2 regions of the Paenibacillus vortex V453 genome follow, and region 1 is predicted to be linked to the other one. Evidence: riboswitches for the same ligand, from Rfam matches in the RefSeq annotation. Region 1 holds a riboswitch; the other holds the start of a gene.
What was found. A riboswitch is a leader RNA that binds a small molecule or an ion and turns the genes downstream of it on or off. The one in region 1 is predicted to bind cyclic di-AMP.
Positions count from the first base shown of each region.

Region 2: another riboswitch for cyclic di-AMP. It lies ahead of PVOR_RS03985 (hypothetical protein); the one in region 1 lies ahead of PVOR_RS15560 (universal stress protein).

Region 1 covers NZ_ADHJ01000025.1:147,585-154,634, forward strand. The annotation lists gene PVOR_RS15545 (ABC transporter ATP-binding protein) at 1-811, opposite strand, end outside; gene PVOR_RS15550 (TetR/AcrR family transcriptional regulator) at 808-1,440, opposite strand; gene PVOR_RS15555 (cation:proton antiporter) at 1,604-2,848, shown strand; cyclic di-AMP (ydaO/yuaA leader) riboswitch at 2,999-3,149, shown strand; gene PVOR_RS15560 (universal stress protein) at 3,286-3,954, shown strand; gene PVOR_RS15565 (TrkH family potassium uptake protein) at 4,090-5,385, shown strand; gene PVOR_RS15570 (hypothetical protein) at 5,994-6,218, shown strand; gene PVOR_RS15575 (DJ-1/PfpI family protein) at 6,350-7,050, shown strand, end outside.
Region 2 covers NZ_ADHJ01000008.1:40,209-47,258, reverse strand. The annotation lists gene kdpC (potassium-transporting ATPase subunit KdpC) at 1-135, opposite strand, end outside; gene kdpB (potassium-transporting ATPase subunit KdpB) at 218-2,251, opposite strand; gene kdpA (potassium-transporting ATPase subunit KdpA) at 2,274-3,953, opposite strand; gene PVOR_RS32955 (potassium-transporting ATPase subunit F) at 3,984-4,061, opposite strand; gene PVOR_RS03985 (hypothetical protein) at 4,211-4,621, opposite strand; cyclic di-AMP (ydaO/yuaA leader) riboswitch at 4,750-4,918, opposite strand; cyclic di-AMP (ydaO/yuaA leader) riboswitch at 5,470-5,641, shown strand; gene PVOR_RS03980 (hypothetical protein) at 5,767-6,231, shown strand; partial or broken gene PVOR_RS03975 (proline dehydrogenase family protein) at 6,255-7,050, opposite strand, start outside.

The sequences.
Region 1 (7,050 bases):
GGGATGCTTCTTGCGAATGAATAGTCTCAGGTGGGAACTCCTGTATAAGCCTCAGAAATCGGTCATTCCGACCCATATCATCTAGAGGAAATGTAGCCTCTTCTAACTCACTGTCCTTCCGGTATTCAACTCGCACCAGCCTTCTTCCATTCCGGAGTTTCAATTCCCTTGGCGAATCAACCAACTTGATCTCGCCGTCGACGATAAATGCAACCCGATCGCACAACTCTTCTGCTGCTTGCATATTGTGCGTTGTTATGAGAACCGTCTTTCCTGCCGCTTTTTTCGCGAGGATCAATTCCTTTATTCGTTTCGCATTCACGGGGTCCAATCCGGAGGTAGGCTCATCCAGAAAGAGGATATCCGGATCATGCATTAACGCCCTGCAGAAATTCAGCCTCATCTTCATCCCTTTGGAAAGGTGTGAAACCATCATATTGGCTGCATCTGACAAATCAACTTGTTCAAGCAATCTCAATGGATCTTCCGTATTCCCCTTGTAAAGAGATCGAAAAAGTTTTAAATTTTCGAGAACCGAAAATTTGTTGTAGAAGTTAGGAAATTCAAAGGCTACACCGATTCGCTCGTAATATTCCGGACCGATTTCCTTAATTTCGTTTCCCATTACCTTTATGCTCCCACGATATCCCTTCAGAACACCGATCAGCAGCTTCTGCGTTGTGCTTTTACCTGCACCAGACGGGCCGAGAAATCCAAAGATTTCTCCAGACCGTATGACAAAATCAAGTCCCTGCAGGGTCGGCTCTTTACGATTGGGATAAGTGAAATGAAGCCCGCTTACTTCGATCACAATCCCTCACCTCCTTGTGCCCCTTTGGACACTGCGAGCATACCGGCAGATAATAGCTCTACCAATAGTTCGATCGTAGCTGTAAATGGTGCTTCTCCAATCTCTTTTCTGTGCAGCGTAAGAAACGCCAAGGATCTGATCATGCCCACGATGGATTCGGGTGCCGTACCGTTCAAAATGCCGGCTTTCTGCCAAGCTGCAATCACTGGCAGGAGCGCATCCTGATCCTCGGTAAAGTTACGGTCCAGCAGTTCCTTCGGTAATTTCCTGAACAACAGCTCCATCTCCCCCCGATCCATCATCTGTCGAAGCAGCGGGCTCTCATCCATCATCCTTAATGAATACAAGAGAAACCGTTTGATGCTATCCTGGCTGCTGACCTGTTCCGGAGGAAATAAGTTTAGAACCGCACTGCGGATTCGATCCTCCTCTTCCAGAATCAGTTCATAATACAATTCCTCTTTCGATCCGAAGAACATGTAAAATGAGCCTTGGGCAATGCCGACCGCCTTCGTTAATTCTTCAACACTCGTTTTACGGAGACCAGACTTTTCGAAATGCTGACGTGCCTCCACCAGCAGTTTTTCTCGAATCCACTTACGTTCTTCGTCAGAGAATTTTTTTGGCATATCGTATTTCACATCCTTAATCAGCATAGGAATGATTCTGTGATTAATTTTATTTTATATTCATAAAATACGCCCTCTTTTTCCCATTTGTCAATATATTTGTTGTTTGGAGGTCATTAAGTTACAATAACTGGAGATTATCTTCTTTAAGGAGGGGGGCTCTATGCATCATTTTAATGAGATATTCGTTCAATTGTTAATTCTACTAGCGGTTTCGATGGGGGTTATCGCGTTAGCCAAAAAAATGAATCAGCCCTACTCTATTGCTCTTGTTATCGTAGGTCTGCTGCTTGGATTGATCCACGTGCCGGTGCTGGATGAAGCCGAATCTTTCATCACCCAATCGAATGTGTTTCAAGCGATCATTATTTCCCTGTTCCTGCCAATCCTTCTCGGGGATGCTACGCTAAAGCTTCCATTCTCGCATCTTCGTGAACAAGGCAAGCCGGTGCTTGCCCTTGCTTTTGGCGGCACCTTGCTCTCTTTCCTTCTTATTGCTCTTGCCATGTACGGGCTTATGGGATTACCTTTAGTCGTTGCATTTACCTTTGCGGCTTTAATGAGCGCCACAGATCCGATCAGTGTCATCTCCATCTTCAAGTCTTTAGGCGTACCGAAGAAAATCGTGACGATTATTGAAGGGGAATCGTTGTTTAATGACGGAATTGCCGTTGTGTTGTTTCAGATCTCCTCCGTTTATTTACTTACATATATGGAAATGGGCTGGGCGGGAGCAGGCAGCGGCCTATTGCTCTTTCTCAAGTTCAGTGTCGGCGGTATCGCAGTTGGAGGCTTGCTTGGGTATCTATTCTCACAGCTCATTCGCTTCTATGACGATTATCCGTTGGAGATTGCGTTCTCAATGCTCCTCTTCTTCGGAAGTTTCTTTATCGCCGAGCATTTCCATGTATCCGGTGTGATTGCCGTCGTCGTGGGCGGCTTGATTTTCGGCAGTTACGGAGCGCGCATCGGGATGTCGGAGACGACCAAGATGAACATTAATTCGTTCTGGGACGTCATCACGTTGATTGCAAATTCATTGATATTCCTGATGATCGGTCTCGAAATCAAACATATTAACTTCGCAGACAAATGGGCGTTAATCGGTGCCGCCATTCTGATCGTTCTCATCGGTAGGACTGTGGCCGTCTACGCGAGCCTGTACTTCCTGAGACCCTTCCCTTCATCATGGAAGATGGTTTTGAATTGGGGAGGGTTAAAGGGCAGCTTATCCATCGCACTCGCCTTAAGTTTGCCTTCAACCTTCGCCGGCCGCGACGATATACTCGTGCTCACGTTTAGTGTTGTCCTTTTCTCACTTCTCGTGCAGGGGTTAACCATCAAACCATTGGTTAAGAAGTTTGGATTAGCTAACCCCGTGAAGGAAAAAGACGGTACGGATATGTAAGTAACCTTCGTGTAATCAAATAATAACTTGAAACGAGTATATACAAAACAAAGATTGAATTCTACCTCAACCCATGAATGACATTCATTGCCCATGGCAGACTGTTTACTTTTAGCTTATTTTAGCATAATATTTATTACAATAAATTTTATACGCATTACGCTTAATCCTCTATGAGGAACGGGGGAACCAACAAAAGCTGCTTAAGCTTTAGGGGTGAATTCTTTCTGATGAAGAAGGAACGGGAACTCTCAATCCCGAATCCGACAGCTAACCTCGTCAGCGTCTTGGGAGAGAACACTCTTCTACTTTGACTTGTCCAAAATTCGTACAGCCAAGGTCTGGAAGCAGATATATCTCTGCAACCAGGCCTTTTTAATTTAAGCTAATGTGGTAATTACCGTCTACTGAAGAATAAGAAAGGAATGATTTATCTGTTGAACAACGAAAAAATACTGGTATGCGTGTATTATGGTCCGAACGGCGAACGCCTCATCCGCCGAGGCGGTGAATTAGCCAATCTGCTTCAGTGTCCCCTGTTTGTGTTGAGCGTTATACCCTTACGTGAGAATGAGCTTGATCAGACACAAGAAAGGTATATGGCTGAGTGGCAAATGAAATGCGACGAATATGGGGCAACCTTTATCGTCAAACCAAACAAAGATCGCAAGGCTTCCGAAATCATAGCAGAAACTGCCAAGAACCTTCATATTACCCAACTCATCATCGGGCAGTCTGGACAAACACGATGGCAAGAAATTACGCGCGGGTCGTTTGTCAACGAACTCCTAAACCAGATTGGCGAAACGGATCTGCACATCGTGGCAGTTCAGAGGATGGATGAACAAATTACTGACACCCATGAACGAGGGATTCGAGTCGCCGTTTTCAAAGAGGGTCCTCATTATATAATCGGTAATAAGGAATCCGGGGGCAACCCTGTAGCCAGCGGACTATTTTTCAAAGAGTTGAATACCGATTTTGACACCGGTTTGCTAAAAATAAAAACAGATCAAGAAGTCCAATATCTAAAAATAAGTCACGGAAAAGTAATAGACTCGTCTTTATTCCAAAACAGAGAAATGTATGCCAAGGACGAAGATTAATAAGAAATGGGAGTGGAATTTGTGAGAAGACCCTCTATAAATTCAAACGATCGAAATACACAACATTCCGCTCCTGGCAAAATGGAGTTGTTCATCAACAAGCTTAAGAAAAAGATGAGCCCTCCTCAACTCATCATGCTTGTTTTTTTCACATTGATATTAATCGGAGCCGCATTGCTGGCGCTTCCCCACTCTTCCTCCACCGGAAGTTCAGTTGGTCTGCTGGATGCATTATTTACGGCCACGTCAGCAATATGCGTAAACGGACTCGTTGTCTTGGATACCGGCAGCGTGTTTTCAACTTTTGGACAAGTCATCATTATGATGTTGATCCAAATTGGCGGACTTGGCTTTATGACCTTTGGTGTCATGGTCGCCATTGTTTTGGGGAAAAGGATTGGCTTGAAACAACGGCTCATCATCCAGCAGACCACCTATTCAACTTCGGCACAAGGTTTGGTTAAATTGTCAATGTACATGGTACTTATCGCTTTCGCATTTGAAGCACTGGCAACGATTGTTCTAACACTTCGTTGGCAATCGGATTTTGGATGGGGGCAGGCGGCCTATTACGCCCTTTTCCATTCCGTTTCCGCATTCAACAATGCCGGTTTCGCCCTGTGGTCTGACAGCCTGACACCCTTCGTTGGCGATCCGATCGTCAATATTACGATTGTCCTGTTATTTATCATTGGAGGTCTCGGCTATATCGTCATTGTGGATGTATTCCAAAAACGTTCATGGAAAAAACTTTCGCTTCACTCCAAGGTTGTTCTGGTCGGGACAGGAACGCTGTCCCTGCTCGGTTTTCTATTTATATACTTTATGGAGAGCTGGAATCCGTCAACCTTTGGCCAATTGAGTGGGAGCGAACAAGTACTGGCTGCTTTTTTTCAAGGCATAACGCCACGAAGCTCGGGGTTTAATACGATTGATATCGGCAGTATGCTGGCAGCTTCTCAGTTCTTCATTATTATTCTGATGTTCATTGGTGCTGCTTCCGGAGGGACAGGCGGCGGTATTAAGATCAATACACTTGTTGTACTCATATTAGCTACGATCCAAACCTTTCGCGGGGGTGGTCAAATCCATGCCTTCAAGCGCAAAATAGCAGGCGAAACCGTTATGCGCGCACTGGCCGTTGTCATGAGTTCTCTGGTGGTTGTGCTGGGAGTTTCCCTATTGCTGACCATTTCAGAAGGAATGCTGGAAGAACATTTTTTGGAAGTGCTGTTTGAAGCGACATCCGCTTTCAGCACTACTGGATTGTCGATGGGATTGACAAGCGAATTATCTCCCGTGGGGAAATTCATTGTAACCATAACGATGTTTGCCGGACGGCTGGGTCCCTTGACACTGGCTTACGCATTGGCTCAGAAAAAGCGTTCATCCAAAATTGGCTACGCGGAAGATCATATTTTGATTGGATAAGACGAGATAATAAAAAAGCCGCGATTGCGGCTTTTTTTAATTATGTTGTGGCTAGTGCAGGTTTATTTCACCATTCAAGCTCACCTTTAATATCATTTCGGATCATCATCAGTTTGTAATTTTGCATTGGTTCCTTTGCATCAAATCGAGTGTTTTGATCTTAGACGTAGGCTTGATATTGTACGGGATCGTATTTGCGTAACAAAGCTAGAATCATTCTGTATTGTTTTTTTCATCTTACACGATCATTCTCCAAACCTTGTTGACTTCATTCATGTTGGAGTTTGCAATATGGTATAGCTCATTATGTATCCCCCCTTTGACTTGGTTAAAGTCATCGATTAATTTCATGCATTTTTATAGGGGTATGATGGTTGGCGAGGAAGTTAAAGAACAAAGGCTGCTCCTTATAATTTCCCAATATTACGAATCGCTCTGTCCCAGTGCTTATACGAGCTTTTGTATTGTGATGATTTGTTTATAATTTTGAGACCTTTCTACATCTTCGTTTGAGATATTTGTTTGTTATGCTTTTATTTGGGAGCACGGATTCTTTGAATTTCGGAAAATCGTCTTCTCACAGAATACTCAATGAAGGAGGTTTCCATATGGGTTTAGAAAATGAAGCTTTCTCATTTTTCCCGTTCGGCGCTTTATTTTGTCTCACGCTGTTTTCTTTCCTAGCGGTTCGTGTATACGCGATTCGTCATCGACAAAAAGGTGATCATCAAAAGCATGACTTTGCTATGATTCTGAAGGAGCGAATGGCCAAAGGCGAAATAGATGAGAAGGAATATCGCATGCTGAAAGATTTTCTGTCTAATAGAGACTAGGAAGATTGCGGGTATCATTGTCGTACCTAGCGCGTCGGGTGACTACACCATCGACATTTACGGCTCTATCGCACTGGGGTTAGTTATCCCAAACATCATCTTTCAAACAAAACGAGAGGAATTGGTATAGGATGAAAAAAATGATTAGCTTACTCATGTCGTTAACGCTTATGTTAAGTCTGTTTGCCCCCGTAGCAAGTGCGAATACAAAAAAGGATCAAGATGCCAAGGACAAAAGTGTACATGTTCAAATCGTACTGTTCGATGGGTTCGATCTGCTGGACGCGTTAGCGCCATATGAAGTATTCGCTGCCGCTGGAATGTACTCCGGAGGGAAAGTCACAGTAGAATTGGTATCCGCAGAAGGCAAGCGTTCGGTTCCGAGCGGTCTGAATGGGCCCTCCCTTGAAGCGCAAGGCGTAATTGACCCCGTTCGTTCTGGAATTATTGTGGTTCCTGGAGCTTCGGGTAAGCCAGCCGGAAAATCAGAAGATTCTATTCCTAATATATTGAAGCAGGCTAAGGATACTGCTTTAACAAGTATGATGAAACAAGCTTTAAATAATAAGGAAGTCACAGTGGTTACCGTGTGTGGAGGTTCATTGGTGCTGGCTATGGGTGGTTTGTTGAAAGACAGATATGCTGTCACCAATCAAATAGGCATGGGTGCACTAGGAGCTCTCGGGGCAATTCCGGTTGATGCAAGAATCGTGGAAGATACTCCGCGCTTGGTGACTCCCGGAGGTGTTACTTCCGGACTTGACGTGGCCTTGTATTTGGTTGAGCGTGAAGTAGGGCCACAGATTGCGAATGCCATCGAAAAGTTATTCGA
Region 2 (7,050 bases), on a different contig from region 1:
TACCAGAGGATACAGAACTCCGCACAGCACAATGAATACAAGACTTGCTCTAAGCGCAATGCCTACGGAGACGCGAGCGTTGCCCGCCTCAGCATGAGGCGTGGACGTTGACGATGTTTGCACAGGATTATTCATTATTCTTCGACCCTTTCTTTCATATCTACCTTGTATAATCAACCTTTGGTTTATCTCTATATACCCGGTTTAACCAACACGCCTAAATCCATAGGTGGACAATCATGTCAATCAGCTTAATCCCGATGAACGGCACGATCACGCCGCCTAATCCATAGACAAGTACATTACGCTGCAGCAGCTTCGATGAGCTCATCGGCTTATAGGCGACACCCTTCATTGCAAGCGGAATGAGCAGCGGAATAATGATCGCATTGAAGATCAGCGCGGACAGGATGGCCGACATAGGGGAACCGAGTCCCATGACATTCAATACGTTCATGCTTGGAATAGCAGCTGCAAACATGGCGGGAATGATGGCAAAATATTTGGCGACATCGTTCGCAACGCTGAACGTGGTCAGCGCGCCTCTTGTCATCAGCAATTGCTTCCCGATGGCAACGACCTCGATAATCTTGGATGGATCTGAATCCAGATCCACCATATTGGCCGCCTCCTTCGCGGCGGTGGTACCGCTGTTCATCGCAAGCCCGACATCGGCCTGTGCAAGGGCCGGCGCATCGTTCGTTCCGTCACCGGTCATGGCCACCAGCTTGCCTTCGGCCTGTTCTTTTCGAATGACGGCGATCTTATCCTCCGGCTTGCTCTCTGCGATGAAATCATCCACTCCCGCTTCGCGGGCAATCGTCGCTGCAGTCAGCGGATTATCGCCTGTACACATAATGGTCTTAATGCCCATCCGGCGCAGCTGTTCAAACCGTTCCTTCATTCCCGGTTTCACAGTGTCCTTCAGGTAGATCAATCCATAGATGCGGTGATCCACAGCCACAGCCAGCGGGGTTCCTCCCTCCGTAGCAATTGCATCACTGTTTGGCGTCAAGTCCGGAGGTATGGAGCCTCCTTGAGACAGCACCCAAGCCTTGACGGCATCCACTGCACCCTTGCGAACTTTTCGGCCATCCTTCAGGTCCATGCCGCTCATTCGGGTCTCTGCCTTAAATTCGATGAATTCGGCTCCCGCCGTCATACTCTCATCCACCTCAAGGCCTTCCTTCTTCAACAGCTCCAGAACGGAGCGGCCTTCCGGCGTTTCGTCCAGCAGCGAGCTGACCGCTGCCCACTGGGCAACCGATGCCAGCGTTTCGCCACGGGCCGGGATCAGTTGACTTGCCATCCGGTTGCCAAACGTAATGGTTCCGGTCTTATCCAGGATCATTGTATTAATATCTCCGGCCGCTTCCACCGCTTTACCCGACATCGCCAACACATTGAACTGGGTCACCCGGTCCATGCCTGCAATCCCGATGGCCGACAGCAGCCCGCCAATCGTGGTCGGAATCAAACATACCAGCAGCGAGATCAATACCGGGACAGACAGCTCGATGCCAAGATACTTGGCAATCGGAGCGAGTGTAACCACAACGATCAGGAAGATCAGGGTCAACACAATCAGCAGTGTGTTCAGCGCTATTTCATTCGGCGTCTTCTGCCGCGAAGCTCCTTCAACCAGTGAGATCATTCGGTCAATAAACGATTCGCCGGGATCGCTGGTAATCCGAATTTTGATTGTATCGCTGACCACCCGGGTTCCCCCGGTGACCGAGCTGAAATCGCCGCCTGCTTCTTTGATCACCGGCGCGGATTCTCCCGTAATGGCAGATTCGTCGACAGATGCCAGACCGGCGATGACCTCTCCGTCACCAGGGATCATCTCGCCCTGCGTAACCACCACGATATCCCCTTTGCGAAGATCGGTAGACGGCACGGACTGAACCCCTCCGCCTTCCATCACTTTATGGGCGGTCATTGCTTTCTTGGATTGCTTAAGAGAATCGGCCTGAGCTTTACCCCTGCCCTCGGCAAGGGCCTCGGCAAAGTTCGCGAACAGCAGCGTAAACAGCAGAATCACAAACACCGTCAGATTGAATCCGGTACTGCCTTCTGTACCGAAATAGGATGGAAACAGTGTCATGAGCAGAACCACCAAGGTTCCGGCCTCCACAACAAACATCACGGGATTTCTCATCATGAAAGCTGGATTCAGCTTGATGAAGCTGTCCTTCAGCGCTTGATTGACCATTTCTTTGGACATCACTTTGGTTCTCGTATTATTCATGGTAATAGGCCACCTTTTCTAATTAACGGATCGTCAGATGCTCAGCAATCGGGCCGAGCACCAGCACAGGCAGGAAAGTCAATGCGCCGATGATCAGAACCACCGCGAGGAGAATGCCGGCAAACAGCTTATTGTCTGTTCGGAACGTCCCGAGTGTCTCCGGTACCCATTGCTTCCGCATCAGTGAACCGCCGACCGCCAGCAGAGCGATCATCGAGATATAACGGCCGAACAGCATGACGAGCCCGGTTGTGATGTTCCAGAACGGCGTGTTATCTGCAAGTCCTTCAAACCCGGAACCGTTATTGGCTGCGGATGACGTGTATTCGTACAACACCTGTGAGATGCCATGGAAGCCGGCATTGGTAATGCCCGCCTGCCCGGCATCCGTCATCAGGGCAAGCGCCGTCGGAGCCAAAATGATAAATGGGTGCACCAGAATGACGATGGCGATCAGCTTCATTTCCCGCGCTTCTATTTTTCTGCCCAGAAATTCAGGCGTTCGCCCAACCATAAGCCCGGCCAGGAACACAGCCAGTATCGCATACATGAGCATATTCATCAGTCCGACGCCTTTTCCGCCAAAAACAGAGTTCAGCATCATCAGGGACAGCGGCGTAATTCCGCCAAGCGGCGTGAGTGTATCATGCATGTTGTTAACTGAACCGGTCGTAGCCGCCGTCGTCACTGTAGTAAACAGCGAGGACTGGGCGATCCCGAACCGGACTTCCTTACCTTCCATGCTGCCTTGAGATGCATCAATCCCCAGTCGGTTCAGTGCCGGATTGCCGTTTGATTCAGCGGCATAGTTCAGAGACAAGAAGCCGATGAACAAGGTCATCATCACAGAGAATATAATCCAGCCCTGCTTGCGGCTCTTGGCAAACAAACCAAATGTATACGGAAGCGCAGCACCGAGGCTCCACATGCACAGGATCTCAATCACATTGGTCAGAGGGGACGGATTCTCAAACGGATGGGACGAATTGACCCCCATATATCCGCCGCCGTTGGTGCCCAGATGCTTGATCGATTCAAGAGCAGCCACCGGACCTACCGCAATTTGCTGCTCGCTTCCTTCCATCGTGGTCACGCTGAGCGCAGGCTTCAGGGTCTGAGGCACCTGCAGGGCGACCAGCACCATTGCAATGATGAAGGCCGCCGGAATGAATACCCGGATATGAGCCTTCACAAAGTCCTCGAAGAAGTTGCCGACGGTTGTCCCCTTACTGGTCACTGCCCGGATAAAAGCGATGGCCACGCACAGCCCGGTCGCCGCCGATGTAAACATCATCATCGTAATGACAGCCATCTGCGCAAAATAGGATAGCCCCGACTCTCCGCTGTAATGCTGCAGATTCGTATTGGTCATAAAGCTGATGATCGTATTGAATGACAAGGTTGATTCCATATTATCGATTCCGTTCGGGTTGAACGGCAGTACCTTTTGCAGCCGCAGAATCAGGTAGCCTGAAGCTACCAGTATGATATTCGTAATGACAAAGCTGAGAGCATACCCTTTCCAGGTCATCCCCTTGCGGTCTTTCAAGCCAATCAGTGCAAATATCGGCTTCTCTGCCCAGGAGAACCATTTATCGGTTCGGTTATCTTCATTGCGAAATACCTGATATAGATAGGTTCCGAGCGGCTTAACCAGCAGCACCAGAACCAGAATAACGATGGCAATTTGTATAATGCCCATGACGAGTGCCTTCCTCCTTCAGCGGTTCCCCTAGAATTTTTCAGGGTGAACCAGCGCATAAATCAAATACAGAAAAATAAAGAGCGTACATACCAATAATATGATCACGGCTGATCAGCCTCCGGTTCTGAAACCACGCGTCCACACCAGGACATAAACAGCATGAACAGTCCGTAGGTCCCTCCTAATATGAGCACCATATAAAAATCCTGCATAATCCAATCCTCCACGAACCGTATTTGGCATTAAATCTGCAACTAGCTGACAATGGACGAAATCAGGAAAGATACCTGATGATGGTTCGTATGAAGCACCACATCGGCGCCCAGTCCCTTATATATCAACCGCGGATTGCTGGAGTGGGTAATGACGTAAATCGACTTTGTTGTCCATGTCCGGCAAATCCGCAAATAGCGGCAGCACAGATTCAAGCTGCTTTCGAACAGAAACACCTTGCTGACGGGAAACTCGGGAATGATCCAGGTTGACTCGTCTCTGGTATCAATCAGAATAATGTCTTTGCAGCCCAGTTCCATCATCCTCTCCTGCTCGGCCCGATTGTTGGCTATAGCTGCAAACGAAATATGTTTGTACATCAGCTGGCGGATAAATTCCTCCCCGGCCTTATTCGGGGCGGATACCAAGATGAAATCCTGCGGTTTCTCCATGTGTTTCTCCTCCTAAGTTTCAGAAAGAGAAGGCAACAAAAAGAAGCCTGCGGGAGGAGAAGAACTCTTCCCGCAGGCTTCTTATTCATCCACGGTGAAATACACCGTGGCTAAAGTCCACGACAATCGTTGCCTCTCTCGATACGCTTACGAGGTTAGCTGACGGATTCGGGCGTGAGAGTCGCCCTACCCATAGACCGTTATCTTGTCTATGGGATTCACCCCTGAGAGATCAAGTTCATCTCCCGACTGGTTCCCCCGTTCCTTTTCCATTCAAGGACTCAGCGAAAATTGAAAACGAGTAGCATGTTATTCAATTAGCTATTGACTTATATTCCAAGCCTGGCAGAACTGTACAGCCGTCAGAGTCAAGCCGTGAGAGTCGCTTGACCCTGAGCCTCTGGAAGACCCATGGTGCCTTCGCCGAGGTTCTCATTCATAAAGGAGCACCGCAGCTCTCACACTGCCTTGTATCCTTATGAATCTTATCGACCGGCTGCCGCTGTGCCCTGCTCTTGGAATCATCCGTCAATTCATAGTTCGTATCATACGTCCGGCCGTGCGGGATGTAAATGAGCTCAGAAACACGTGTGGCTGAATGTGGAACAAGATCTAACCAGTATGTCTTCATTATCTCTCGAATACTGCTTTATACTATGTATTTCTCTTGTTTTCTCGAATTTATCGCAATCCATCGAGATACTGAGATTTTGCCATGATAATAGATGACAATACCAAATGTACACGTTTTCTTTTACGGATTTCATCGATTTTCGGAATGTATGCGTCAAATACGGTCATTTACTTTTGGCTGCCTCCGGCGTATGATTCATCCATCTATTCGAAACACACGTTATACGCTGAGCTCCCGACAGATCGGGAGACGGGGGAACCAATATCACCGATAGGACTTCTGTTGGTGAATGGGGTGAATCCGCGATGCCTGACCAGGCATTGTGGTAGGGCGCTCTCAAGCCCGAATCCGACAGCTAACCTCGTAGGCGTATTTAGAGAGAACACGATCCAGCCAAGCTAAAGCGGCCGCTTCATCGGCTGCTAACCGGAAAAAGGCCTGGAGAGCGGGGTTTCTCTGCTCACCAGGCCTTTTTGTCTTGCATATAACATCTTATAAGGGAGCGTAGATCATGACGAAACTCATCGAATTCGAAGCACAGGCAACAGCCATCCAAACAGCGCCAACAATATGTGAAGAGCCCATCCGCTATATGGAGATGTTCCGTTTCGACTGGGGCTCGGCTGAACGCTTTATCCCCTGGAGTGATCGAAGCTGGAACTGCGGCTTGTTCAAAATCAGCTGCGGAGAAGCAGCCGGTTATGCGGAATATGCCCTGCCGAGCACGAGAGAATTCGCAGATCTGGTCCGCTGGGCATCTGTATTTGCAAGGCTGCGGGGCATGCCCGTGACTGAGGCCATACGCTATGCTCAGCAGCAGCAGCAATGGGGATCCACTCGGATGCTGCTCGCCGTATCGGCGTTAGCCGATCTGGAGAAGAACCTGCACCAGCATGTAACTCGCGAACGCCTAGGCAGCCTCCCGCTGGAGCGGTCCTTCCTGATGGATTGCTCGCAAGCTTATTATTTCTTTTAAGGTAAGGGCGGTGTTCACACCCCTCACTTGAACATATTTTTCAGCACCATCATGAGGTTAGCCGGCTTCTCCGCCAGCCGCCGGGTGAAGTACGGGTACCACATCGTCCCGTAGGGCATATAACAACGGATGCGATAGCCATCCTCTGCAAGCGCAGCCTGATCGTTCATTCGCAGCCCGTACAGCATCTGAAATTCGAAATCCTCTTTCTCTATGCGGCTCTGCTCGGCAAACACCTTGACCCAGTCGATGATATTGTCATCGTGCGTGGCAATCGCAGTGTACGCTCCCTGATCGAAATGCATTTTGATCAATTTTTTATAGTTATCGATCACTTCGCGTTTCTGCTGAAAGGCGATGGTTCCGGGCTCTTTATATGCCCCCTTTACCAGGCGCAGATTGACCCCCGCCTCCATCAGGCTTCGCACGTCTTCCTCCGTGCGGAACAAGTAGGCCTGCATCACGGTGCCCACATTGGGCAGCCCCTCCTTATGGAGCCGCAGCGTCATATCGATTGTCGCCTGGGTATATGGCGAATCCTCCATATCCAGACGCACGAAATTGCGAAACTCTTTCGCCTTTTTCACCACCGACCTGATATTCTCGTAAGCCTTCTCAAGGTCCAGTGCCATGCCCATCTGCGTCGGTTTCAATGACACATTTGACTGCACTCCCCGCTGTGCGATTCCCTCCACAAGCTTCAAATATTCCTCGCGGTATTCGGCCGCTTCGTCCAGCGTCGTAATGCCCTCCCCCCAGATGATCCAGCGTGACGAGAATGCCCTTCGCATTGAGCCTCTCGATTTCATCCAAGGCCTC